Regions from separate parts of the Pseudomonas sp. Z003-0.4C(8344-21) genome, predicted to be linked through region 3. Evidence: predicted binding sites of a transcription regulator. Region 3 holds the regulator's gene; each other region holds the start of a gene.

Region 1 (5,928 bases), 2.0 Mb from region 3:
CGTAGTCCTTGGTCGGCCCGCGATAGGTCTGCCAGTCGGCCAGATCACCCTTGGCCTTGTCGTTGAATGGCGAGACCTGTTTGACCGGCGCGGCAAAGCGGGCGCCTTGCTCAAGAAACGGCGTGCTGAAGTTGCTGTGATACAGCGCCTGATATTCCTTCGGATAATCGCCGTTGTTGGTCAGCGTATCGTTGAGGCTGAAGGCGGCGCTGCCTGGAACCGTGACCAGTTCGGTGGCCACGGAGAAATCGACTTTCTTGAACGCCTGCTCTTTCAGCTCGCCACGCAAGCTGATGGCATACGGCGGTTTTTCGTCGATGTGCAGGGTGACGGTACTGGCCGGGATATTGGCGGCGCGGCCGTGCAAAGTCAGCAGCTCACCATTGTCCATGCCCGGATGGCCGACCCACTCATAACCACAGCGGGTCACCAGTTCGTTGAAGCCTTCCAGCCAGCCGAGGCCACCGCGTCCGTTGAGTTCGATGAAGGCCGGGTTGACCACCTCCTTGACCGGCGAATCCCAGCCCATCCGCACGTCGCCGACGGACGCCTGCAAGACGTTCATGCCACGGGTCGGCACTACGGAGAGTTTCATTGTGCCGTTATCGATGTCGACGATGCTCACGCCTTCCTGCCGGCCGCCGTGCAGGGTGCGCAGGCCGACGGAAAAGGGTTTGTCGGTTTTCACGCCCAGTTGCGCGCTGGTGATGGTCCAGTTTTGCGCGGGTTTGTTGGTGTCGAGAAGGACGTAATCCCAGGCCATGGCGTGGGAAGCAGCAGAGAGTGCGCCGAGTGCGAGGGCGAGTTTGAGCGGGGTCATGGCAGCAGCCTTTATTGGAGTTGTGCCATTTTTATAGCGCTGCGGAAACGATTCAGCAAGTAGAGAGGGAAGACATCAGCAGTGGTTTGCCATGAATCGGCGGCGCTGCATTCGCGAGCAAGCTCGCTCCCACAGGGTTTTCGGGTGTTCACACAATGTGTGTTCTACCCCGAAAACTGTGGGAGCGAGCCTGCTCGCGATAGCTATTTCAGAGGCGCATCAACGAAAGCGATCAACCTCGGAACGCAAATCCGCCGCCAGCTTCTCCAGCTCTTTGGCGGTCACCGCGAGGTTGGAAACAACCTCACGCTGTTCACTGTTAGCCAGCGCAATGCTCTGCAAGTTGCTGCTCAGCAATGTCGCCGTGCTGCTCTGCTCCTGTGTCGCGGTGGTGATCGCGGCAAACTGCTGGCCCGCCGAACGGCTCTGCTCATCGATCCGCGCCAGCGCCGAGGCGACATTGGCGTTGCGCGACAGGCCTTCCTGCATCAGCACATTGCCCTGCTCCATGGTGCTGATCGCGTTGCCGGTTTCCTGCTGGATGCTGTGAATCATGCTGGAAATTTCATCGGTGGCCTGACGGGTACGCGAGGCCAGGCTGCGCACTTCGTCGGCGACCACGGCAAAGCCGCGACCCTGCTCACCGGCACGCGCCGCTTCGATCGCCGCGTTGAGTGCCAACAGGTTGGTCTGCTCGGCAATCGAGGTGATCACGCCAACGATGCCGCCGATTTCCTGGGAACGCTGACCGAGGGTGTTGATTACGGTGGCGGTGCTGTGGAGGGCGCCGGCGATTTGCTCAAGCGACGACGAGGCTTCTTCCATCGAGCTGCGGCCGATCTGCGTCTGCTGAGCATTTTCCTGGGCCAGACGCTGGGTGGCGCTCATGTTGTCGGCGATGTTCAGCGAGGTCGCGCTGAACTCTTCCACCGCGCCGGCCATGCTGGTGATCTCGCCGGACTGCTGCTCCATGCCGTCATAGGCACCGCCGGACAGCCCGGACAACGCCTGCGCCCGGCTGTTGACCTCTTCCGAGGAGCGACGGATGTGCTCGACCATGGTCGACAAGGCCTGGCTCATCTGGTTGAACGCACGGGACAACTGACCGATTTCATCGTTGCTCGACACGTTCAGACGTACGCTCAGATCACCCGCGCCCAACGCTTCGGCCTGCCGAACCAGATCGCTCAACGGCGCCAGTTTGCTGCGCAGCAGCCAGACTACCGAACCGACCGCCAGCAACATCGCCAGCAGACTGCCAATTGCCAGTTGCGTGCCGACGCTCCAGGTCACCGCGCGAATCTCGGCTTTCGGCATGCTCGCCACCACCGACCACGGGCCACCTTCGAACGGCACGGCAATGCTGTAGAAATCTTCGCCGTTGTCGCTCCAGAACTCGCCTTTACCCGGAGTTTTCACCAGTGCGTTGATGGCTGGCACCGCTTGGTCCAGCGACTGGACACCGGCGATCGGCACCAGCCATTTATTCTGCTCGTCGAGCAGGGCCAGCGAGCCGGTCTGGCCGATGCGGAAGCGCTTGAGGTTGGCGAACTGGGCGTTCTGCGCGTCGGTGTAATCGAAGCCGACATACAACACGGCAATGATCTTGCCGCTGCCGTCACGCACCGGCGTGTACTGCGACATGTAATAGCGCTCGAACAGCAGCGAGCGGCCGACGTAACTCTGCCCCGCCATCAACTTCGCGTACGCCGGGTTGGCATGATCGAGCACGGTGCCGATGGCGCGGGTGCCGTCCTGCTTGCTGACGTTGGTGCTGACGCGAATGAAGTCTTCGCCGCTGCGCACGAACACCGTAGCCACACCGGCGGTCATCTGCTTGAACTCGTCGACTTCCTTGAAGTTGTTGTTCAGCACTTCGTTGCCCAGATGCAGGCCTGGGGTCTGCACGCCGGCCACGGTCACGGGCTGGTCAGGGTGCACGCTCAGGCCGCTGCCGAAGCGCTTTTCGAACAAGCCGCTCAGGCGCAGGGTGCTTTCACGCAAGGTGCCGTGGAACGTGCTCAGTTGGTCGGCCAGCAGCCGCGCCTCACTGGCCAGATGCTCTTCACGGGTGGCGAGGTTGGCAGAGTCCAGCGAACGCAGGGCGAACACCGTACTGCCGCTGATGACAATCGCCAGTATCACGGCGAGGGCGAGGCCCAGCTGCGAGGCGATCCGAGCACGAGGTTGAGACATGAACAGCTCCTGGCCGAGCCACCGAATCCTCCTTGATCGCGGTAAATGCCCGGGAAAATATTCTAATAATGGGGGTGCAGCCTGGAACCGGCACGACGGTTCCACTTGCTCATAGTCGGCGGTGAATCCGAATACTTGAGCGCGCAACGTGGGTATGGCTTAAGGCCTGCATTGTCGCCGCTCCAACGTTTCAGCTCAAGCGCGCCACCGCTGGCAGTTCCATGGCGCGAACTTCGCCCTGGAGGAAGTCACTGAGGCGGCGCAAACGTTCACCTCCGGGACGGGTTTTCGGCCACACCAGGTAATAGTTCAGGCCACTGGCGACCGCCGTCGGCCACGGCAGGCTCAGACGTCCTTGGGCGACATCTTCAGCCACCATCAACAGATCGCCCATCGACACGCCGTAGCCGCGCGCCGCAGCGATCATCCCCAGTTCGAGGGTATCGAACACTTGCCCGCCCTTGAGTGAAACCTGATCCGACAATCCCATGCATTCCAGCCAACTGCGCCAGTCGCGACGGTCCGGGGTCGGATGAAGCAATTCGGTGGTGGCCAGCCGCTCCACATCCCACGGTTGGTCGTTGAGCAGATTAGGCGCACCGACAGGAATCAGCTCCTCGGCAAACAACAGGCTGGCTTCCCAGTCCGGCGGAAAATGGCCGTCGCTCAGCAGCACGGCGCAATCGAACGGTTCATCATTGAAATCCACCGAATCGATGTCCATCCACGCGCTGGTCAGTTGTACTTCGTTGCCCGGCTGCAAATGGCGAAAGCGACTCAGGCGCGCCAACAGCCAGCGCATGGTCAGGGTCGACGGCGCCTTCATGCGCAGGATGTCGTCTTCGGCGCGCAAAGTGTTGCAGGCGCGCTCCAGCGCAGTGAAACCTTCGCGAATGCCCGGCAATAAAAGCCGCGCGGCTTCGGTCAGTTGCAAATTGCGCCCGCTGCGCTGAAACAACCGGCAGGCAAAGTGTTCTTCGAGGGTGCGGATATGTCGACTCACTGCACTCTGGGTAATCGACAACTCTTCAGCAGCGCGGGTGAACGAGCTATGCCGCGCCGCCGCTTCGAATGCGCGCAGGGCATACAACGGTGGAAGGCGACGGGACATGTGCAAGGCTCCAGTGGCGGGATGCGGCCAACTTAGCAGAATCGGCGCTGGATGAGTTTTAATCATGCCACCCATCCTTTTTATCCCTTTGTGCAATTACGCCCACACGCCGAGAATCGATGCTCTCCTGTTCCCTCTGAATCGAGTGGTGATGACATGCAGCATCCTGTGCGTAGCGAACTCTGGGCCATTTTGCGGCTGGCCGGGCCGCTGATCGCTTCCCAGTTGGCGCACATGCTCATGGTGCTGACTGACACGCTAATGATGGCGCGCCTGAGTCCCGAGGCCTTGGCGGGCGGAGGCCTGGGCGCGGCGAGCTATTCGTTCGTGTCGATTTTCTGCATCGGCGTGATCGCCGCCGTCGGCACGCTGGTGGCGATTCGGCAGGGTGCCGGCGATATCATCGGTGCGGCGCGCCTGACCCAGGCCGGTTTGTGGCTGGCGTGGCTGATGGCGCTGGGGGCCGGCCTGTTGTTGTGGAACCTCAAACCGGTATTGTTGCTGTTCGGCCAGACCGAAACCAACGTCAATGCCGCCGGGCAATTTCTGATCGCCCTGCCCTTCGCCCTGCCCGGCTACCTGAGCTTCATGGCGTTGCGTGGTTTCACCAGTGCGATTGGTCGAGCGACGCCGGTGATGGTCATCAGCCTCGCCGGCACCGTGGCCAACTTCTTGCTCAATTACGCCTTGATCACCGGCATGTTCGGCCTGCCGCAGCTCGGACTGACCGGTATTGGCCTGGTCACGGCGATTGTTGCCAACTGCATGGCACTGGTGCTGGCCTGGCATATCCGTCGGCATCCGGCGTACGACGCTTATCCCTTGCGTGCCGGGCTGGCGCGGCCCAACCGGCAATACCTGAAAGAACTGTGGCGCCTCGGCCTGCCAATCGGCGGCACCTATGCGGTGGAAGTCGGTTTGTTTGCCTTCGCCGCGCTGTGCATGGGCACCATGGGCAGTACGCAAATGGGCGCGCACCAGATCGCGTTGCAGATCGTTTCGGTGGCGTTCATGGTGCCGGCCGGAATGTCCTATGCGATCACCATGCGCGTCGGCCAGCATTACGGCGCCGGGCAACTGATTGACGCGCGCATGTCCGGTCGCGTCGGCATCGTCTTCGGTGCAGTGGTGATGCTCGGTTTTGCCTTGGTGTTCTGGCTATTGCCGAACGAACTGGTCGGGTTGTTCCTTGACCATGACGACCCGGCGTTTGCCGAGGTGATCCGCCTCGCGGTCAGCCTGCTGGCCGTGGCGGCCTGGTTCGAGCTGTTCGATGGCACGCAGACGATCGCGATGGGCTGTATTCGCGGGCTCAAGGACGCCAAGACTACGTTTCTGGTCGGGCTTGCTTGCTACTGGCTGATCGGCGCGCCGGCGGCGTGGTGGATGGCGTTCCACCTGAACGGGGGGCCGACCGGGGTCTGGTGGGGGCTGGCACTCGGGTTGGCGTGCGCGGCGGTGAGCCTGACGCTGGCGTTTGAGTGGAAGATGCAGCGGATGATTCGGCGCGAGCCGCAATCTCAGGGCTTCAACATCCCTCAAGCCGAATGAGGTCCCCTGTAGGCCTTCGCCTGCTCGCGATAGCGGTGTATCAGACAATGCGAATGTCGGCCGTTGGAAAGCTATCGCGAGCAGGCGAAGGCCTACAGGGACAGATGTTCAGCTCACGATTTCCAGGGCTGGCTGCTGACTCGATCCAGACACCAGGTACTCCACCAGCTCCGCCAGCGGCAACGGCCGGCTGATCAGGTAACCCTGCACCTGATCGCAACCGAACCCGCGCAGCAGTTCCAGTTGCTCG
Region 2 (5,928 bases), 1.5 Mb from region 3:
GATGCTCAGGGTGTTGGCCATTCGGTTCCCCACCCCGGCACTCTGGTTCACCTGGATAACCCCGCGGCTGCCGGTGAAGGCCTGATCACTTGTGGTGACCTGGCGACTGCCGGGTGAGGTACCAGTTGCTCCTGAGCTGGGTAAAAACGCCACGTTCTGTTGCGAAAGGGCGCTGTCGTCAACGCTCTGCGGGGCAGCACTGATGCTGATTCGCGTGACGTTGGCCATCTGATTGTTGGCACCGGCGCCCTGGTTCACACCGAGGATGCCGTTGCCATTGCTGAAAGCGTGGCCGCCGATGTTGGCGCTCGCGTCGATGGCGCGGCTGGCAGGCGTGTCGATTTTCTGCATGACCTGGGTGGTCGCGTGGGATTCGGTGCCGATGGCGATCGCCTTGGTGTTGGCTTGCTGCATCTGGTCACCAGCGGCCTGGTTGACGTTGAAATTGCCGCGGTACTGCGCGCCGGAATCCTGAATGTTCGCGCGATTGACCGTATTTGAATCAGCCATGGCGCTGGTGCAGCCGAGCAGGGCGAGAAGCAGCAGGGTGCGATTCATCTCATTGGCCTCCGGCCATGCGGGTCAGAGGCGCCAGACCGGTGCTCATGGCACGGTTGACGGTATTGGAAATCGAGCCACCGGCACCGCCGCCACTGCCCACGCGCATGCCGGGCAGACCGTTCTGGTTGGTCAGTGTGTTCATGCCGGGCAGGTTGGAATTGGGCGTGTTGATGTTGCCGCGAATCGAGGAACCGCTAGCGACACTGGCGAAATCGCCATCGCTGAGTTCAGTGCTGTTGACGGTCTGATTGATGCGTGCCGAAGGGTTGGCGTTGACGGTGGTCGGGTAGGGGTCTTTGCCGCCATTGCGCCCGATCGGGATTGGCTGAACGTCGCGCTGCAGGACGATCACGCCATTGCCTTGGGCCTGCACGTTGAAACTGATCACTGCGCTGGCTGCCGATCCGATCAGCACAAGACAGGTCAATCCGGTTTTGAAAGTCCCCACGGCTGCAATTCCTTCTTTAACGGGCTGCCCTTGGTCAGCGTTGTGAAGGAGAGAGCGAAAGCTGTGCCGCTTTTGAGATCATCTTTGATTTCAGAGGGTTACAGAAATGTCTGGCTGCGTTGTGCGGCATCTGTTTCATCTTTGAAACAGGCGGGTTGCCGATGAACCGGCGACTTTCTGAGCAACGCTCTGGAACGGGGCTTGGTACGGTGGTGTTTCAGCGCTGAAACAACTGGCATGACAAAGCTGTGAACCGTGTTGAGACTGGCCTTCTGCGTGAGGAAAGGTGTTTCAGCAATGGACACCTGGCCCGCGTTCGGGTCATTCAGCCAGCAAACGCGCAACGGCAGCGAAGGCCTGTGCCTGGCGCTCGGCCCAGTTGCCGGCAATGACTTGCAGCGGTTGGTGATGCTGCTCCAGCCACTGTCGAGTCGCCTGATAGAAGGCCTGTCGCTCGACGAGATCCGGTTGGCAGCGCTGACCATCGTCGGTCCAGTCGACCTGTTCCGGTGACAGCAACAGGTGCAGGTCGTAATGCCGCGTCAGCAGTTCCTGCTCCAGCCACGCCGGGCACGCGCCAAACAGCGTCTGGCTCCAGAGCATATTGCTCAGCAGGTGGGTGTCGAGAATCAGCAGCTCAGGCCGCTGCGCCCGCGCTTGATCCTCCCATTGCAACTGGCCGCGAGCGATTTCGGGGATGTCCGCCAGACAGGTGTCGCGGGGATTGAGTTCGATAAAGCGGCGCACGTATTCATCCACGCGCAAACCGCCAAAGCGCTGTTGCAGGCCCGCCGCCAGCCAGCTCTTGCCGCTGGATTCCGGGCCGGTCAACACCACCACTTTCATGTGCGCAGCGCCGGGTCGGCGCGCCATTCACGGAAGCCTTGCACGGCCAGCAAGGTAAACAGCCCGTACAACGCGGCGGTCAGGTAAAGGCCCTTGTAGATGAACAACCCGACGAAAATCACATCCAGCACAAACCACAGCGCCCAGCATTGCAGACGCTTTTGCGCCATCCACAACTGCGCGACCAGGCTGAAACCGGTGAGCGCCGCGTCGAGCCATGGTTGCGCAGCGTCGGTCCAGTGCGCCATCGCCGCGCCGAGCAGCAGACTGCCGAGCGCGCCGACGCCAAGGCCAAGGGCGACGGCGCGCGCATCCAGCCGCGTCACCGCACGCCCGTCGTGCATCGTCCCGGCGCGGGTCCATTGCCACCAGCCGTAGAGTTGCAGCGCGGCGTAGATCACCTGCAGCAACATGTCCGAATACAGCTTCACCTCAAAGAAGATCCAGCTGTATAGCAACACCATGACCAGCCCGATCGGCCAGCACCACGGATTCTGTTTGACCGTCAGCCAGACGGCGATCACACCGAGGGCGGCGGCAAACAGTTCGAGCCCGGACATTGAAGATCCTTGGGGGGAATGAAGAAAGGGGCGGATTTTACACAAAAACATGTAGGAGTGAGCCTGCTCGCGATAGCGGTGTGTCAGCGAAACTCACATTGTCTGACACACCGCTATCGCGAGCAGGCTCACTCCTACAAAGGAAGGTGACTAGACGCGAAACTGCCGCAGCAACCCGTTGAGCTGTTCGCTCAGTTGCCCAAGCCGCAAACTCGCCGCACTCGACTGCTCCGCCGCCAACGCCGTGCTGTGCGAAAGCCCCGCCGCCTGCGTCACGTTCTGATTGATGTCTTCAACCACATGCGCCTGCTGCAACGTCGCGCTGGCAATCGAGGCATTCAGGCCGTTGAGATTGCGCAGAGCCTGGCCGATCGCGTTGAGGCTGGCGCCGGCAAGCCCCGCCTGTTCGATGGTCAGTTGCGAGGCCTTGCTGCTGTCGCCGATCACCTTCACGGCGGCCTCGGAATGGTTCTGCAAGCGCTCGATCATCGACTGGATTTCTGCGGTGGACTTCTGCGTACGCTGCGCCAGCAAGCGCACTTCGTCAGCGACCACGGCAAACCCGCGACCTTGCTCGCCGGCGCGCGCGGCTTCGATGGCGGCGTTGAGCGCGAGCAGGTTAGTCTGCTCGGCAATCGAGCGGATCACTTCCAGCACGCTGCCAATCTGCGTGCTTTCGGCGGCCAGCGTGCGAATCACTTCCACCGCTTGATCGATGGTGCCGGACAGCCTGTCGATCTGTTGCAGGCTGCCGTCGATGTTGATCTGGCCCTGTTGCGCCTGCGCCTCGGCATCACGCATTTCGGCGGCGGCGTGCTCGGCGTTTTTCGCCACATCCTGCACGCCATAGGTCACTTCGTTGATTGCCGTGGCGACCAGTTCCATCTGCTGCGACTGCTGCTGGCTGCGTTGTTGCGCCTGCGAAGCGTCGTTGCCCAGCTCGCTGGAGGATTGGCCGAGGGCGCTGGCCGAGACCTGCAAGTCGCCGATCACCCGACGCAATTTGGCGGTAAACGCGTTGAAGTGGTGGGCCAGTTCGGTGACTTCGTCCTTGCCGTGGGTATCGAGGCTGCGGGTCAGGTCGCTTTCGCCGCTGGCGATATTGGCCATGGCGTTGACGGTTTCCTGCAGCGGCCGGACGATGCTGCGCGCGATCAGGATCACCAGCAGCGCCATGATCAGCGCGATGGCCAGGCCGATCACCGAGGCTTTCAGCATCTGCCCCTGGAATTCGGCCTGCACGTCATCGACATACACGCCGGAGCCGATCACCCAGCCCCACGGCTCGAACAGTTTGACGTAGGAGGTTTTCGCCACCGGGTCGGTGGCGCCGGGTTTCGGCCAGCGATAGTTGACCATGCCGGCGCCTTTGGCCTTGGCGATGGCGACCATCTCATTGAACACCGCAAAACCGTCAGGGTCGCGGATTGCCGAAAGGTTCTGGCCTTCAAGCTTGGGATTGGTCGGGTGCATGACCATCACGGGCGTGAGGTCGTTGATCCAGAAGTAATCGCTCTGGTCGTAGCGCAAGCCGCGAATCGCCGTCAGCGCCTGTTGCTGCGCGGCTTCCCTGGTCAAGGTGCCGGCGGTCTGCAGGCCATGGTAATAAGTCAGCAGGCCGCTGGCGGTCTGCACCACATGCTGGGTTTTCTGGGCCTTGGCGTGATAGAGGTCGTCATGGATCTGCTTGAGCATCAGCACGCCCAAGGTCAGCAACATCACCACCGCCACAATCAAGATGAGCCACAAGCGTCGGCTGATCGACACACTGCGCAAGCTGTTCATAACGCTGTCACTCCGGATTCTTGTTCTTGTAATGATCGACCGCCAGCATCCAACCACGATAACGCGGGTGGGCATACGCGACCCAAGTCGTATAACGCGGCAGCGCTATTAGGGCTTGTCTGTTAGGATTTCGGCCCCGCGCGTGAAAACCTGAATCCATTTTGAAATTTCACGGAATTTTTACCGTTTCGTGTGGATTCTGTGCGCGCGGAATCGGTACAGCCATAAACAGCTACGCTGATCGCAGTGAACGTAAAAAAATACTATCGGAGCATGCCGCTGCGCATCGCTCTTTGGGGGATTGATGGATCTTTGGACGGCCTTGCAGGCACTGATACTAGGAGTTGTAGAAGGGCTGACGGAGTTTTTGCCCATTTCCAGTACGGGACACCAGATCATCGTTGCCGACTTGCTCGATTTCGGCGGTGAGCGGGCCATGGCGTTCAACATTATTATTCAGCTCGGCGCGATTCTCGCGGTGGTCTGGGAGTTTCGCCGCAAGATTCTCGATGTGGTCATCGGTCTGCCGACCCAGCCAAGCGCACGGCGCTTCACCGCCAACCTGCTGATCGCCTTCCTGCCGGCGGTGGTGCTGGGCGTGATTTTTGCCGACCTGATCCACGAATATCTGTTCAACCCGATCACGGTCGCGGCCGCGCTGGTGGTGGGCGGGGTGATCATGTTGTGGGCGGAGAAGCGTCAGCACGAGGTGCACGCCGAAACGGTCGACGAGATCACCTGGAAGGACGCTCTGAAAGTCGGTTTCGCCCAGTGCCTGGCGATGATCCCCGGCACCTCGCGCTCCGGCTCGACGATCATTGGTGGCCTGTTGTTCGGCTTGTCGCGTAAAACCGCCACCGAGTTCTCGTTCTTCCTGGCGATGCCAACCATGGTCGGCGCGGCGGTGTACTCCGGTTACAAATATCGCGAGCTGTTTGTGCCGGCAGATTTTCCGGTGTTTGCCATCGGTTTTGTCACCGCGTTCATCTTCGCCATGATCGCCGTGCGCGGCCTGCTCAAGTTCATTGCCAGCCACAGTTACGCGGCCTTCGCCTGGTACCGGATCGTGTTCGGTCTGGTGATTCTGGCGACCTGGCAGTTCGGCTGGGTCGACTGGGCGGCGGCCAAGCCATGAATGACTCCCGCGCGCGCCGCGCCGAAGCTCGGCCTTCGGGCGGCGCGATTCAACATCTGAAATTCAAACTGCTGGTGCTGTTGTTGGTTTGCGCGCTGCCGCTGTTCGGTTCCGTGTCGATGTGGCTGCGCGGGATTTCTCTGGTGCCGCTGGCGGCGTACGGGATTGTCAGTGTGCTGGCGTTCTTCATGTACTGGGCCGACAAGCGCAAGGCCCGCGCCGATGCCTGGCGCACCCCGGAAAACATCCTCCACGCCGTGGAACTGGCCGGTGGCTGGCCGGGTGCATTGATCGCCCAGCAAGTGTTCCGGCACAAGACGCGCAAGGTGTCGTTTCAGGTTCTGTTCTGGGTGATTGTCGTACTGCATCAGGTATTCTGGATCGACCAGCTGTTCCTCGGCTCGAACCTGCTGACACTGTCTTAAGACCACCTCCGCCCCCTGTAGGCCTTCGCCTGCCCGCGATAGCGGTGTGTCAGCCGCTACATCTTAAACAGGTAAACCGCAATCGCGAGCAGGCGAAGGCCTACAGGGGACCGCGTTTATAGCAACAGACCGATTTGGGTCTTTTTCGGCAATTTGCCCACCACCAGC
Region 3 (5,928 bases):
TGATCGGCTGCATCCGCGTTTTCATCACGGCGGTCTGCAGGTCAGCGGTGACCACGTCGAGGTTCGACACGGCCTTGGACATGGCTTCGTCGCCGCTGTTGAGGCCCAGGCGCACCAGACGGTTACGCACCAGCACCAGCTCGCCGACCATGTTCATGATTTCGTCGAGACGCGCAGTGTCGACGCGCACGGTGGTCTCGGCTTCGCTGGCCGGTTTTTCAGGCGGTGGCGAGGCAGGCGCACGGGCCGGAGCCGGTGCAGCAGCGGCCGGTTTTGGCGCTTCGGCTTTGGGTTCAGGCTTCGGCGCAGCTTTTGGCGCAGCAACGGCAGCAGCCGGAGCCTTGGCGGCCGGCGTGGCAACGCTTGATGCGGAGCCAGCCGTCGCGGCGCTGGCGTCAAACTTGCCTTTGCCGTGCAATTCGTCGAGCAGCGATTCGAATTCGTGGTCGCTGATCAGGTCGCTGCCGGCTGCGGCGGCGGCCGGTGCAGCAGGTGCAGCCGGGGCCGAAGCGATCGCCGATTCCAGCGCATCGACGGCGAAGTTGCCCTTGCCGTGCAGCTGATCAAGCAGAGCTTCGAATTCGTCGTCGGTGATGTCGGAGCTGTCGCCTTTGGCCGGTGCGGCAGGAGCCGCGGCGGTCGGTGCGACTGCGTCAGCCGCAAACTGACCTTTGCCGTGCAACTGATCGAGCAACGACTCGAACTCGGCGTCGGTGATTTCATCGCTGGCCGGCACATCGGCGGCCGGCGCAGGGGCCGCAGCGGCCGGGGCTTCGGCTTCGGCCTTGACGGCGTTCAGCGAGTCCAGCAACTGCTCGAATTCGTTATCGGTGATGTCGCCGGATGCGTCGCCTTCGACGACCAGTTCCTCGATCATCTCAGCCACTGGCGAAGCTGGGGCTTCGTCGGCGCTTTGCGGCTCGGCCAGACGCGCCAGCGCGGCCAGCAGTTCTGGCGTGGCGGCGGTGATCGGTGCACGCTCGCGGACTTCGCTGAACATGCTGTTCACCGCGTCCAGTGCTTCGAGCACGACGTCCATCAGTTCTGCATCAACGCGACGCTCACCCTTACGGAGGATGTCGAACACGTTTTCGGCGATGTGACAGCACTCCACCAGCTCATTGAGCTGAAGGAAGCCGGCGCCCCCTTTTACAGTGTGGAAACCGCGAAAAATTGCGTTGAGCAGGTCTGCGTCATCCGGGCGGCTTTCCAGCTCGACCAGTTGTTCGGACAGTTGCTCAAGAATCTCGCCGGCCTCAACCAGGAAATCCTGAAGGATCTCTTCATCGGCGCCGAAGCTCATTAATGGGGTGCTCCTACAGGTCTAAAAACCCAAAAAACCCGAAATTCCGAAAATCTAGAATCCAAGGCTGGATAACAAATCGTCCACATCGTCCTGACCGGACACAACGTCTTCTCGTTTATCGGCATGAATCTGCGGACCTTCACCCTGCGAGAGATGTTTTTGTGGATCTTTTTCGGCAAGCATCGCGGCACGGTCATGTTCGATGCCCGCAAAGCGGTCGACCTGACTGGCCATGAGGACGAGTTTGAGCAGATTGCTTTCGACTTCGGTGACCAGTTGGGTCACGCGCTTGATCACCTGACCGGTGAGGTCCTGGTAATCCTGGGCCAGCAGGATGTCGTTGAGATTGCTCGACACCGCACGGTTGTCCGTGCTGCTGCGTGACAGAAAACCGTCGACCCGGCGCGCCAGCTCGCGGAACTCTTCAGCCCCGACCTCGCGACGCATGAAGCGACCCCAATCGGCGCTCAACGTCTGGGCTTCATCGGCCAGACTGTTGACCACTGGCGTGGCGCTTTCCACCAGATCCATGGTGCGGTTGGCCGCGGCTTCCGTCAGCTTGACCACATAGCCCAGGCGTTCGGTGGCGTCGGTGATTTGCGACACTTCCTCGGCCTGCGGCATGTGCGGATCGATCTGGAAATTGACGATCGCACTGTGCAGTTCACGCGTGAGCTTGCCCACTTCCTGATACAGGCCACGGTCACGGGTCTGATTGAGCTCATGGATCAGTTGCACCGCGTCGCCGAACCTGCCTTTTTCAAGGCTCTCGACCAGTTCGACCGCGTGTTTTTTCAGGGTCGATTCAAAATCGCCCTGTGAAGATTCGTTATGCTCCATAGCTCCCCCGCGCGTTCTCAGCCGATGCGTTCGAAAATCTTCTCGATTTTGTCTTTCAACGCCTGAGCCGTGAAAGGTTTGACCACGTAGCCGTTCACACCGGCCTGAGCGGCTTCGATGATCTGCTCACGCTTGGCTTCAGCGGTCACCATCAACACTGGCAGGTGCTTGAGTTTTTCATCGGCGCGCACGTGGCGCAGCAGGTCGATACCGGTCATGCCCGGCATGTTCCAGTCCGTTACCAGAAAGTCGATGCTGCCGCTGTTGAGCACCGGAATGGCAGTGGTGCCATCGTCGGCCTCGACGGTGTTGGTGAACCCAAGATCGCGCAGCAGGTTCTTGATGATCCGCCGCATCGTTGAGAAGTCATCAACGATGAGGATTTTCATGTCTTTGTTCAATTCGACCTCCAAGCAGTCTTAAACGCGCCCAGCACCTGGACGCGCCACTTCAATCAATCGGCGCAGCACTTAAAGTTTGTCTGGAGCACAACGGATCGAGACCGGCGCCGCTCATCACCGCACCAGCCTCGTTTCGCAGTGTCCCCACACTGCCTTCAGCGCGCTCGCCACTCCCCCAAACGCCCCCGCAAACGGGCCGCGCACTGGCTGTGTAACTGGCTGACCCGCGATTCACTGACGCCAAGGACTTCACCGATCTCCTTGAGGTTCAGCTCTTCGTCATAGTACAGCGCCAACACCAGTCGCTCACGCTCCGGCAAATTGGCAATCGCGTCCGCCAGCGCCGTCTGGAAGCGTTCATCTTCCAGATCGCGTGACGGCTCCATATGAGCACTGGCGCCATCCTCGTGCAGCCCTTCGTGTTCGCCGTCCTGCAAGAGGTCGTCGAAACTGAACAGGCGGCTGCCCAAAGTGTCATTCAGAATCCCGTAATAATCGTCGAGACTCAATTGGAGTTCGGCCGCAACCTCGTGATCTTTAGCGTCACGGCCGGTTTTAGCTTCAATCGAGCGAATTGCGTCGCTGACCATCCGGGTATTGCGGTGGACCGAGCGTGGCGCCCAATCCCCTTTGCGCACTTCATCGAGCATCGCGCCGCGGATTCGAATGCCCGCGTACGTTTCGAAACTGGCGCCCTTGCTGGCGTCGTATTTGGTCGACACTTCGAGCAGGCCGATCATACCGGCCTGGATCAGGTCTTCGACCTGCACACTGGCCGGCAAACGTGCCAGCAAGTGATAGGCAATGCGCTTGACCAGTGGCGCGTAACGCTCGATCAACTCGTACTGCGCGTCACGCGCCGACTTCTTGTAAAGATTCATGCCACTGGCGGTCATATCACAGGCCCTGCGGTTTGCTGCACGAGACGCTCGACGAAAAACTCCAGGTGGCCGCGCGGGTTGGCCGGCAACGGCCACGTGTCGACCTTCTGCGCGATGGCCTTGAAGGCCAGGGCGCACTTGGAGCGTGGAAAGGCTTCGTAGACGGCGCGTTGTTTCTGCACGGCCTTGCGCACGCTTTCGTCATACGGGACGGCGCCTACGTATTGTAGGGCGACGTCAAGGAAACGGTCCGTGACCTTGGTCAACTTGGCGAACAGGTTGCGCCCTTCCTGCGGGCTCTGCGCCATGTTGGCGAGGACGCGGAAGCGGTTCATGCCGTAATCGCGGTTGAGCAATTTGATCAGTGCGTAGGCGTCGGTGATCGAGGTCGGCTCGTCACACACCACCAGCAACACTTCCTGCGCGGCGCGGACGAAACTGACCACCGAGTCACCAATGCCCGCAGCGGTGTCGATCACCAGCACGTCGAGATTGTCGCCGATGTCGCTGAACGCCTGAATCAGGCCGGCGTGCTGCGCCGGGCTCAGGTGGACCATGCTCTGCGTGCCGGACGCCGCCGGCACGATGCGAATCCCGCCCGGGCCCTGCAACAGCACGTCGCGCAGTTCACAGCGGCCTTCGATCACGTCGGCCAGCGTGCGTTTGGGGGTCAGCCCCAGCAGAACGTCGACGTTCGCCAGACCGAGGTCGGCGTCCAGCAGCATGACCCGACGGCCAAGCTCTGCCAGCGCCAGCGACAAGTTCACTGACACGTTAGTCTTGCCGACGCCACCTTTGCCGCCGGTCACCGCGATCACCTGTACGGGATGCATGCTGCCCATGTTATTTCTTTACCTTGTCTTGCATAGACGGAGGCCACATTACTGGCTGCGCGTTCCGGATCGGAACAATGCGTGGCAGACCATCGATGTAGGTACAAAAACTGTTCATGATTACCTCAGCCAACCTGCTTGGTCGGGCTGTGATAGATATCAGCGAACATGTCAGCCATGGCTTCTTCGCTGGGTTCTTCCTGCATTTGCACGCTGACGGCGCGGCTGACCAGTTGATGACGGCGCGGCAGATGCAGATCATCCGGAATCCGTGGGCCATCGGTCAGGTACGCGACCGGCAATTCATGACTGATCGCCAGGCTCAACACTTCACCAAGACTGGCTGTTTCATCCAGTTTAGTCAGAATGCAGCCGGCCAGCCCGCAACGCTTGTAACTATGATAAGCGGCGGTTAGAACCTGTTTCTGGCTGGTGGTTGCCAGGACCAGATAATTTTTTGAGCGAATGCCCCGCCCGGCCAGACTTTCCAGCTGCATGCGCAGCGCCGGATCGCTGGCCTGCAGGCCGGCGGTATCGATCAGCACCACGCGCTTGCGCAGCAGCGGATCGAGCGCCTGCACCAGCGACTGGCCCGGATCGACGTGGGTCACCGGCACATTGAGAATGCGCCCCAGGGTCTTGAGTTGTTCCTGCGCACCGATGCGGAAGCTGTCCATGCTCACCAGCGCCACATTCTGCGCGCCGTACTTGAGCACATAACGCGCCGCCAGCTTGGCCAGCGTGGTGGTCTTGCCCATGCCCGCCGGGCCGACCATCGCAATCACACCGCCCTCTTCCAGCGGCTCGACTTCCGGTACGGCAATCATCCGCGCCAGATGCGCGAGCAACATGCGCCAGGCCTGACGCGGCTCTTCGATATCGGTGATCATCGACAGCAGATCACGCGACAGCGGGCCGGACAGGCCGATGCGCTGCAGACGGCGATACAGATTGGCTTGCGCCGGGCGGCTGCCCTGCAGCTGATTCCACGCCAGCGTGCCGAGCTGCACTTCCATCAGTTCGCGCAGGCTGTTCAACTCAAAACGCATCGAATCCAGCGCACGCGGATCGACGCCCGCCGAAGCCTGCGCAGGCGCTGCGGCCGGACGCGCCGGTGCAGCGTAGGTCGGCTCGGTCAACGGTTCGGCAGCGGTCAGCGGCAGGCCGGCCGTCAACGGCAGCCCGGCGAACAACTGCTGATTGGTGTTGCCGTCGGCTTCGCCACGCAGGCTCAATTCGGCCTGTGCGGTGACGATGCGCGACTGGGTCTTGCGCAGCTCGTCCTCGAGTTCCATGTTCGGAACCCGTGGCGCCAGCGCCGACAATTTGTAATCCAGTGCTGCCGTCAACTCGACGCCGCCGGCAATGCGGCGGTTACCGATGATGGCGGCATCAGCGCCCAGCTCATCGCGAACCAGCTTCATGGCCTGACGCATATCGGCGGCGAAAAAACGCTTAACTTGCATAAACCACTACCTCAGCCGTTGGGCCCTACTGTCGCAACGATGGTCACTTGCTTGTTGTCCGGTATTTCCTGGTAGGCCAGCACATGCAGTCCGGGGACGGCGAGGCGGCCGAAGCGCGAGAGCATCGCGCGGATCGGGCCGGCAACCAACAGGATCACCGGCTGACCTTGCATTTCCTGACGCTGCGCCGCTTCGATCAAC
Region 4 (5,928 bases), 2.8 Mb from region 3:
CCGGATCGCGCGCGCCCGTCCTACACCGGGCTAAAGATTCTGACCCTCGATGAAATCATCGACATCGCCCGCGCCAATCCACAGCACAAGCCGGGCCTGTACATCGAAACCAAAGAGCCGCAGCTGTTCCCCGGCATCGAACATGACCTCAAGGAAAAACTGCAGGACCGCGGCTGGCTGAGCCCGGCCGGTTCGAAACTGGCGAAAAGCGCGCTCGGCGTCGGCCAGGGCAAAGGCAAGGTGATCCTGCAGACGTTCGACAAGAACAGCCTGCAATTGCTGGAAAAGGAAATGCCGCAAGTGCCGAAGATCCTGCTGTTGTGGGTCGGCGAAGGCAGCATCGAGCCGAAATCGAACGTGACCTTTGCCGCTTCCGGTGAAAAGGACAAGAACGTTTTCTACGGTAAACAGGAACCGAAGTCCGAAGCTGAATTCAAGCAGTGGGTCGACTTCGCCAATGCCCAGGGCGCTATCGGTACGGGTCCGTCGGCCAAGCTGACCCATGGCGGTGACCAGAGTTATTCGGATCTGGTGCAGCCGTGGATGAATCAGTACACCCATGATCAGGGCATGCTCGTGCACGTCTACACCGTCGATGAGCCGGTGGATTACGAGAAAGTCATGGCGGCCGGTGTCGATGGCATCTTTACCAACCGCGCCAGTGAACTGTTGAAATTTTATAAGCGCCCGGCGGCTGGCAGTGTTGATGAAGTTTTGAAGAAGAACGGTTTCTGATTCGTTATCGAGTCGCCTGCTTCGCGAGCAGGCTCGCTCACAAAGAGTAGTTTTATCGCGAGGCAGAGATTTAAGGGTGAATTAAGTTGCGCTGGTTAATCTGAACTCACTTACACAGATCAACCACTTCAACGCACAACCAAGGAATGAACCGATGAAAACTTTGACTGCCCTGTTTACCGCCGCTGCCCTGACCCTTACCGCTGGCCTGGCTCAGGCCGACGTACGCATCGACCAGATCCCGCAACTGGTGAAAGACGGCAAGATCAAGTCGCTGGAATCGATGAACGCCGAAGCGCTGAAACTGCATCCGGGTGCGACTATTACTGACACGGACCTGGATAACCACTTCAACGGTTATGAGTATGAAGTTGAACTCAAGACCGCTGACGGCAAAGAGTTCGATGTGGACTTTGATGCAACTACCGGCAAGGTGTTGAGCAACAAGCAAGATACTTGATAGAGCGCTGGTAAAGAGCCGCACGATCTAATGATCGTGCGGCTTTTTTGTGGCTGGGGTTGGCGTGAGTTGGGGTGACTGGGAAATCGATTCCCCCTCACCCCAGCCCTCTCCCCCAGGAGAGGGAGCCGATTTGCGGGCCGCTCAAACCTGAGTTCGACTCGATATCTTAGGTCGGCGTATGTCCAACACACACCGCGGTCAGTCCCCTCTCCCGTGGGAGAGGGCTAGGGTGAGGGGCAAGCCATCACGCCGAAAAAACTGACGTACCACGCCCCAAACCAATCAAGCACTCAACCGCGCCGTCACTTCATTCAACTGCCCCGACAAACCGTGCAGATTCTGGCTGGCACTCTCGGTGCGCTGCACATTATCCAGGTTGGTGCTGGCAATCGCGGTGATCTCGGTGAGGTTGCGCGAGATGTCTTCGGCCACCGAAGTCTGCTCCTCAGCCGCGGTAGCGATCTGCCGGTTCATGTCGCGAATCGCTTCCACCGCATGGGTGATGCGCTCGAGCATCGCGCCAGCCTGGGTCACTTGCTCGACGCTTTCATCGCTGCGTGCCTGGCCGTTGTCGATGGCATGCGCAGCGTCTACCGCGCCGGTCTGCACACTCTGGATGATCTGGTTGATCTCGATGATCGACTCCGCCGTGCGCTGCGCGAGGTTACGCACTTCGTCGGCGACTACGGCAAACCCACGCCCGGCCTCACCGGCGCGTGCCGCTTCGATGGCGGCGTTGAGCGCGAGCAGGTTGGTCTGTTCGGCGATGCCGCGAATCACTTCCAATACCTTGCCGATGCGCCCGCTATCGGCTTCAAGACGGCGGATCACGGTGGCGGTGTTGGCAATTTCGCCGCGCATCTGGGTGATCGAATGGATGGTGGTCTGCATGACCTTCTCGCCCTGTTGCGCCGACTGATCGGCATCGTCAGCAGCGCGTGCGGCATCAGCGGCGTGGCGCGCGACTTCCTGGGCGGTGGCGGACATTTCGTTCATCGCCGTGGCCACTTGATCGGTGCGGTTGAATTGCTCGTTGGTGCCGCCGGCCATGGTTGTGGCGATGGCGTTCAGCTCACCGCTGGCGCTGTCCAGATCGCTGGCACTGCGCTGCAAACGGGTGAAGGTGTCGGCGAGGAAATCGCGCAAGGTGTTCGCCGCAGTGGCGAGATTGCCCAGCTCGTCCTGCCGCTCGTTGGTCACACGCGCAGCGAGCTGGCCGCGACTCAATTGGCTCACATAGTCGATGAGTTTGCGGATCGGCTCGACCAGGTTGCGGTTGACCAGCCACAGGCTCAGCAGGCCGATCAACAGCCCCGACGCCAGCATCACCAGCAAGCCGATCCACACAGTGCGATCGGCGCCGGCACTGATCAGCGCCGACTGCTCGGTGCCCTGCTGGCGTAGTTCAGTTACCAGTTCGCTCATTTGATCGCTGGTCGCACGGTCGACACCTTTGACTGCCGCGTCGCCCGCCGCCGGATCACCGCCGGCAGCGACATACGCATCGCGGCCCTTCTGATAGGCCGCGCCGAGTTGGCGGTGTTCGTCACGCAGGCGTTCGATGCGGGATTTCAGGCTCGGCTCGATGCCGCTCTGGCTGGCCAGTTCACCGAGGATTTTCTGCACGTCGCGCTGACGCTCTTCGAACTGGCCCCAGTACTTGGCCAGATCCGCCGGCTGCTTGCCGCGCAGCAAGACGTTTTTCCATTCCTGCACCTGCACTTTGAATTGCAGGTTGGCTTCGTCGATCAGTTGCGAGGTGTGCAACGGCCCGGCGAGCAACTGGCTGTAACTCTGTACGCCATTGGACAGGAAATGGAAGCAGGCCAGCGCGATCAACAGCACCGCCAGCAGACTGCCACTCAACAGGGCGAGCATTTGCGCTCTCAGGGATTTTTGCAGCATCGAAGATACTCACGACAGGGGTGGAGCACGCCCGGAACGAGCGTGAAAAATGGCCGGACCTCCCTGTCGGCGAACCTCGGCTCAAAGCCGATGGCGCGCAACCTAACTCAGCTGAGATCGGCGTGCCAGAGCCCTTCTTGAGAAACTTCCGACAGCCGGTAAGGCATTGATTTGACGCCGTTTTACTGTCACATAACGGTCATGTGACATTGCGATGATGCCGCTCAGGTGAACCTGTAAAACCCGCATCAGCCGCCCTCCTCGCAGCGAGCCGCCATGAACCACAGCCTCGATATCAGCCATCGCGATCCAGACCTGTTCGGTTTGCTCTATGGCTTTCGTTTTCTGCCCGGCGAACGCGGGCGCGAAGTCGATTCAGCAACGGCTTTGCGCTGTTTGCAGGACGACAGCGACAGCGGCGAATTCCTCTGGCTGCACTTGAACCTGGCCCACGCAGCGTGCGAGCGCTGGATGAAAAGTCATCTGCAATTGCCGGAAGAATTTTTCGAAGCGCTGCATGAGGGCTCGCGTTCGACGCGCATCGAGCATGTCGACTCGGCATTGCTGGCGGTGGTCAACGATGTGGTGTTCAACCTCAGCAGCATGGTCTCCTCGGACGTATCGACGCTGTGGGTTTGTGTGCGCAGCAAACTGATCGTCAGCGCACGCCTGCAACCGTTGCACTCGGTGGACAAATTGCGCTCGTCGGTGAAGGCCGGCGAGCGCTTTCGGTCGCCGTCGGAATTGCTCGTGCATCTGCTGCGCGATCAGGGCGAGGTGCTGACGCAGATCGTGCGCAAAACCAGCCTGAGCGTCGATCAGATCGAGGACGAATTGCTCTCCTCGCGGTTGTCGACCAACCGTGCCGAACTCGGCGCCAACCGCCGCGTGCTGGTGCGCCTGCAACGCTTGCTGGCGCTGGAACCGGGTTCGCTGCTGCGCCTGCTCAACCGTCCGCCGCCGTGGTTGCAGAAGGAGGACGTGAAGGAGTTGCGCAAGTCTACCGAGGAGTTCGCGCTGATCATCAACGACCTCACCGCCCTCGGTGAACGAATCAAATTGCTTCAGGAAGAGATCGCCGCCAACCTCAACGAACAGAGCAACCGCACGCTGTTTACCCTGACCGTGGTGACGGTACTGGCGCTGCCGATCAACATCATCGCCGGTTTCTTCGGCATGAATGTCGGCGGCGTGCCGTTGTCGCAGGACCCGCACGGGTTCTGGGTACTGGTCGCGCTGGTGGCGACATTCACCGTGATCGCCGGGCGCTGGGCGTTTCGCAAGCGTGGGGATTATTGACCACATATGCCACCGTTCCCCTGTGGGAGCTGGCTTGCCAGCGATGGCGGACTGACATTCAACATGGATGTTGACTGACCTGACGCTATCGCTGGCAAGCCAGCTCCCACAGGGGACTTCGGCGTTATCAAGATCAATGGTCAGACTAATCAGGCAAACACTGATCTGCCGCAGTCTCTCTGTAACATTCTGCAACGATCATGGGCGACATTCCTTCCCTCGCTCAGGATTGTCCGCTCATGGCTACTCCCTCCCTGACCGCCAGCCCCGCCCCTGCCGCCAGCGGCCGGCCCGCGCTGGACAAGAAACCCGGCCCGTTCACCTACGTGATCTTTTTCGCCGTACTGGCCATGGGCATGCTGTTCACCGCCTACAGCCTGATGCACGACATGCACGAACTCGGCACGGTGGTCACCACCTGGACGCCGTTTCTGCTGCTCGGCGTAGCGCTGCTGATTGCGCTGGGCTTCGAGTTCGTCAACGGTTTCCACGATACGGCCAACGCGGTGGCGACGGTGATCTACACCCACTCGCTGCCGCCGAATGTGGCGGTGGTCTGGTCGGGCTTTTTCAACTTCCTCGGCGTGCTGCTTTCCAGCGGCGCGGTGGCGTTCGGCATCATCGCGCTGTTGCCGGTGGAGTTGATCCTGCAGGTCGGTTCGTCGGCTGGGTTTGCGATGATTTTCGCTTTGCTGATCGCCGCCATTCTGTGGAACCTCGGCACCTGGTGGCTGGGCTTGCCGGCGTCGTCTTCGCACACGCTGATCGGCTCGATCATCGGCGTCGGTGTGGCCAATGCGCTGATGCACGGCCGCGACGGCACCAGTGGTGTCGACTGGGCGCAGGCGACCAAGATCGGTTACGCCTTGCTGCTGTCGCCGCTGGTGGGTTTCGGTTGCGCCGCGCTGTTGCTGCTGGCGCTGCGCGCCTTCGTCAAGAATCGCTCGCTGTACAAGGCACCCGAGGGCAACACCCCGCCGCCGCTGTGGATTCGCGGTTTGCTGATCGCCACCTGTACCGGCGTGTCATTCGCCCATGGCTCCAACGACGGGCAGAAAGGCATGGGCCTGATCATGCTGATTCTGGTCGGCACCTTGCCGATGGCCTACGCCTTGAACCGCACCATGCCGGAAGAACAATCGCTGCAGTTCGCCGCGGTGGCGCAAGTCACCCAGCAGGCGCTGGTGAAAAGCTCACCGCTGCCGGCACCGGCCGATCCGCGACCGGTCCTTTCCGATTACGTGCGCAGCAAGGAAGCCACGCCGCAACTGATTCCGGCCCTCGCCGCGCTGACCGGACACATCGGTGAGCAAGTCAGAGGCTACGGTTCGCTGGCCAAAGTGCCTGCCGAAGCCATGGGCAACGTGCGTAACGACATGTACCTGGCCAGCGAAAGCATTCGCTTGATGGACAAGAACAAGGTCGGCAATTTCGACGCTGACACCAGCAGCAAATTGCAGCTGTTCAAACAGCAGATCGATAACGCGACCCGGTTCATTCCGCTGTGGGTGAAGATCGCCGTGGCC

What was found. The regulator FliA, encoded in region 3, starts transcription of late flagellar genes. The targets are predictions, from matches to a motif close to CTAAAGTTTNNNNNNNNNNNGCCGNTAA.
Region 1: BLU24_RS02170 (methyl-accepting chemotaxis protein) is a predicted target of FliA. The motif match lies at 3,129-3,156, and genes of this name have one in related genera.
Region 2: BLU24_RS14560 (methyl-accepting chemotaxis protein) is a predicted target of FliA. The motif match lies at 4,328-4,355, and genes of this name have one in related genera.
Region 4: BLU24_RS08320 (methyl-accepting chemotaxis protein) is a predicted target of FliA. The motif match lies at 3,218-3,245, and genes of this name have one in related genera.

The regions. Positions count from the first base shown of each region.
Region 1 covers NZ_LT629756.1:479,554-485,481, reverse strand. Annotated here, with positions in the region: gene BLU24_RS02175 (aldose 1-epimerase family protein) at 1-820, opposite strand, end outside; gene BLU24_RS02170 (methyl-accepting chemotaxis protein) at 1,040-3,016, opposite strand; gene BLU24_RS02165 (LysR substrate-binding domain-containing protein) at 3,207-4,127, opposite strand; gene BLU24_RS02160 (NorM family multidrug efflux MATE transporter) at 4,284-5,678, shown strand; gene BLU24_RS02155 (putative bifunctional diguanylate cyclase/phosphodiesterase) at 5,787-5,928, opposite strand, start outside.
Region 2 covers NZ_LT629756.1:3,176,664-3,182,591, forward strand. Annotated here, with positions in the region: gene BLU24_RS14540 (adhesin) at 1-558, opposite strand, end outside; gene BLU24_RS14545 (hypothetical protein) at 560-1,009, opposite strand; gene BLU24_RS14550 (AAA family ATPase) at 1,331-1,855, opposite strand; gene pnuC (nicotinamide riboside transporter PnuC) at 1,852-2,415, opposite strand; gene BLU24_RS14560 (methyl-accepting chemotaxis protein) at 2,566-4,200, opposite strand; gene BLU24_RS14565 (undecaprenyl-diphosphate phosphatase) at 4,505-5,335, shown strand; gene BLU24_RS14570 (DUF1294 domain-containing protein) at 5,332-5,760, shown strand; gene BLU24_RS14575 (MmcQ/YjbR family DNA-binding protein) at 5,877-5,928, opposite strand, start outside.
Region 3 covers NZ_LT629756.1:4,633,774-4,639,701, forward strand. Annotated here, with positions in the region: gene BLU24_RS20900 (chemotaxis protein CheA) at 1-1,303, opposite strand, end outside; gene BLU24_RS20905 (protein phosphatase CheZ) at 1,358-2,146, opposite strand; gene BLU24_RS20910 (chemotaxis response regulator CheY) at 2,164-2,535, opposite strand; gene fliA (RNA polymerase sigma factor FliA) at 2,703-3,443, opposite strand; gene fleN (flagellar synthesis regulator FleN) at 3,440-4,270, opposite strand; gene flhF (flagellar biosynthesis protein FlhF) at 4,387-5,727, opposite strand; gene flhA (flagellar biosynthesis protein FlhA) at 5,739-5,928, opposite strand, start outside.
Region 4 covers NZ_LT629756.1:1,797,014-1,802,941, reverse strand. Annotated here, with positions in the region: gene BLU24_RS08330 (glycerophosphodiester phosphodiesterase) at 1-735, shown strand, start outside; gene BLU24_RS08325 (PepSY domain-containing protein) at 890-1,195, shown strand; gene BLU24_RS08320 (methyl-accepting chemotaxis protein) at 1,481-3,103, opposite strand; gene BLU24_RS08315 (transporter) at 3,380-4,402, shown strand; gene BLU24_RS08310 (inorganic phosphate transporter) at 4,642-5,928, shown strand, end outside.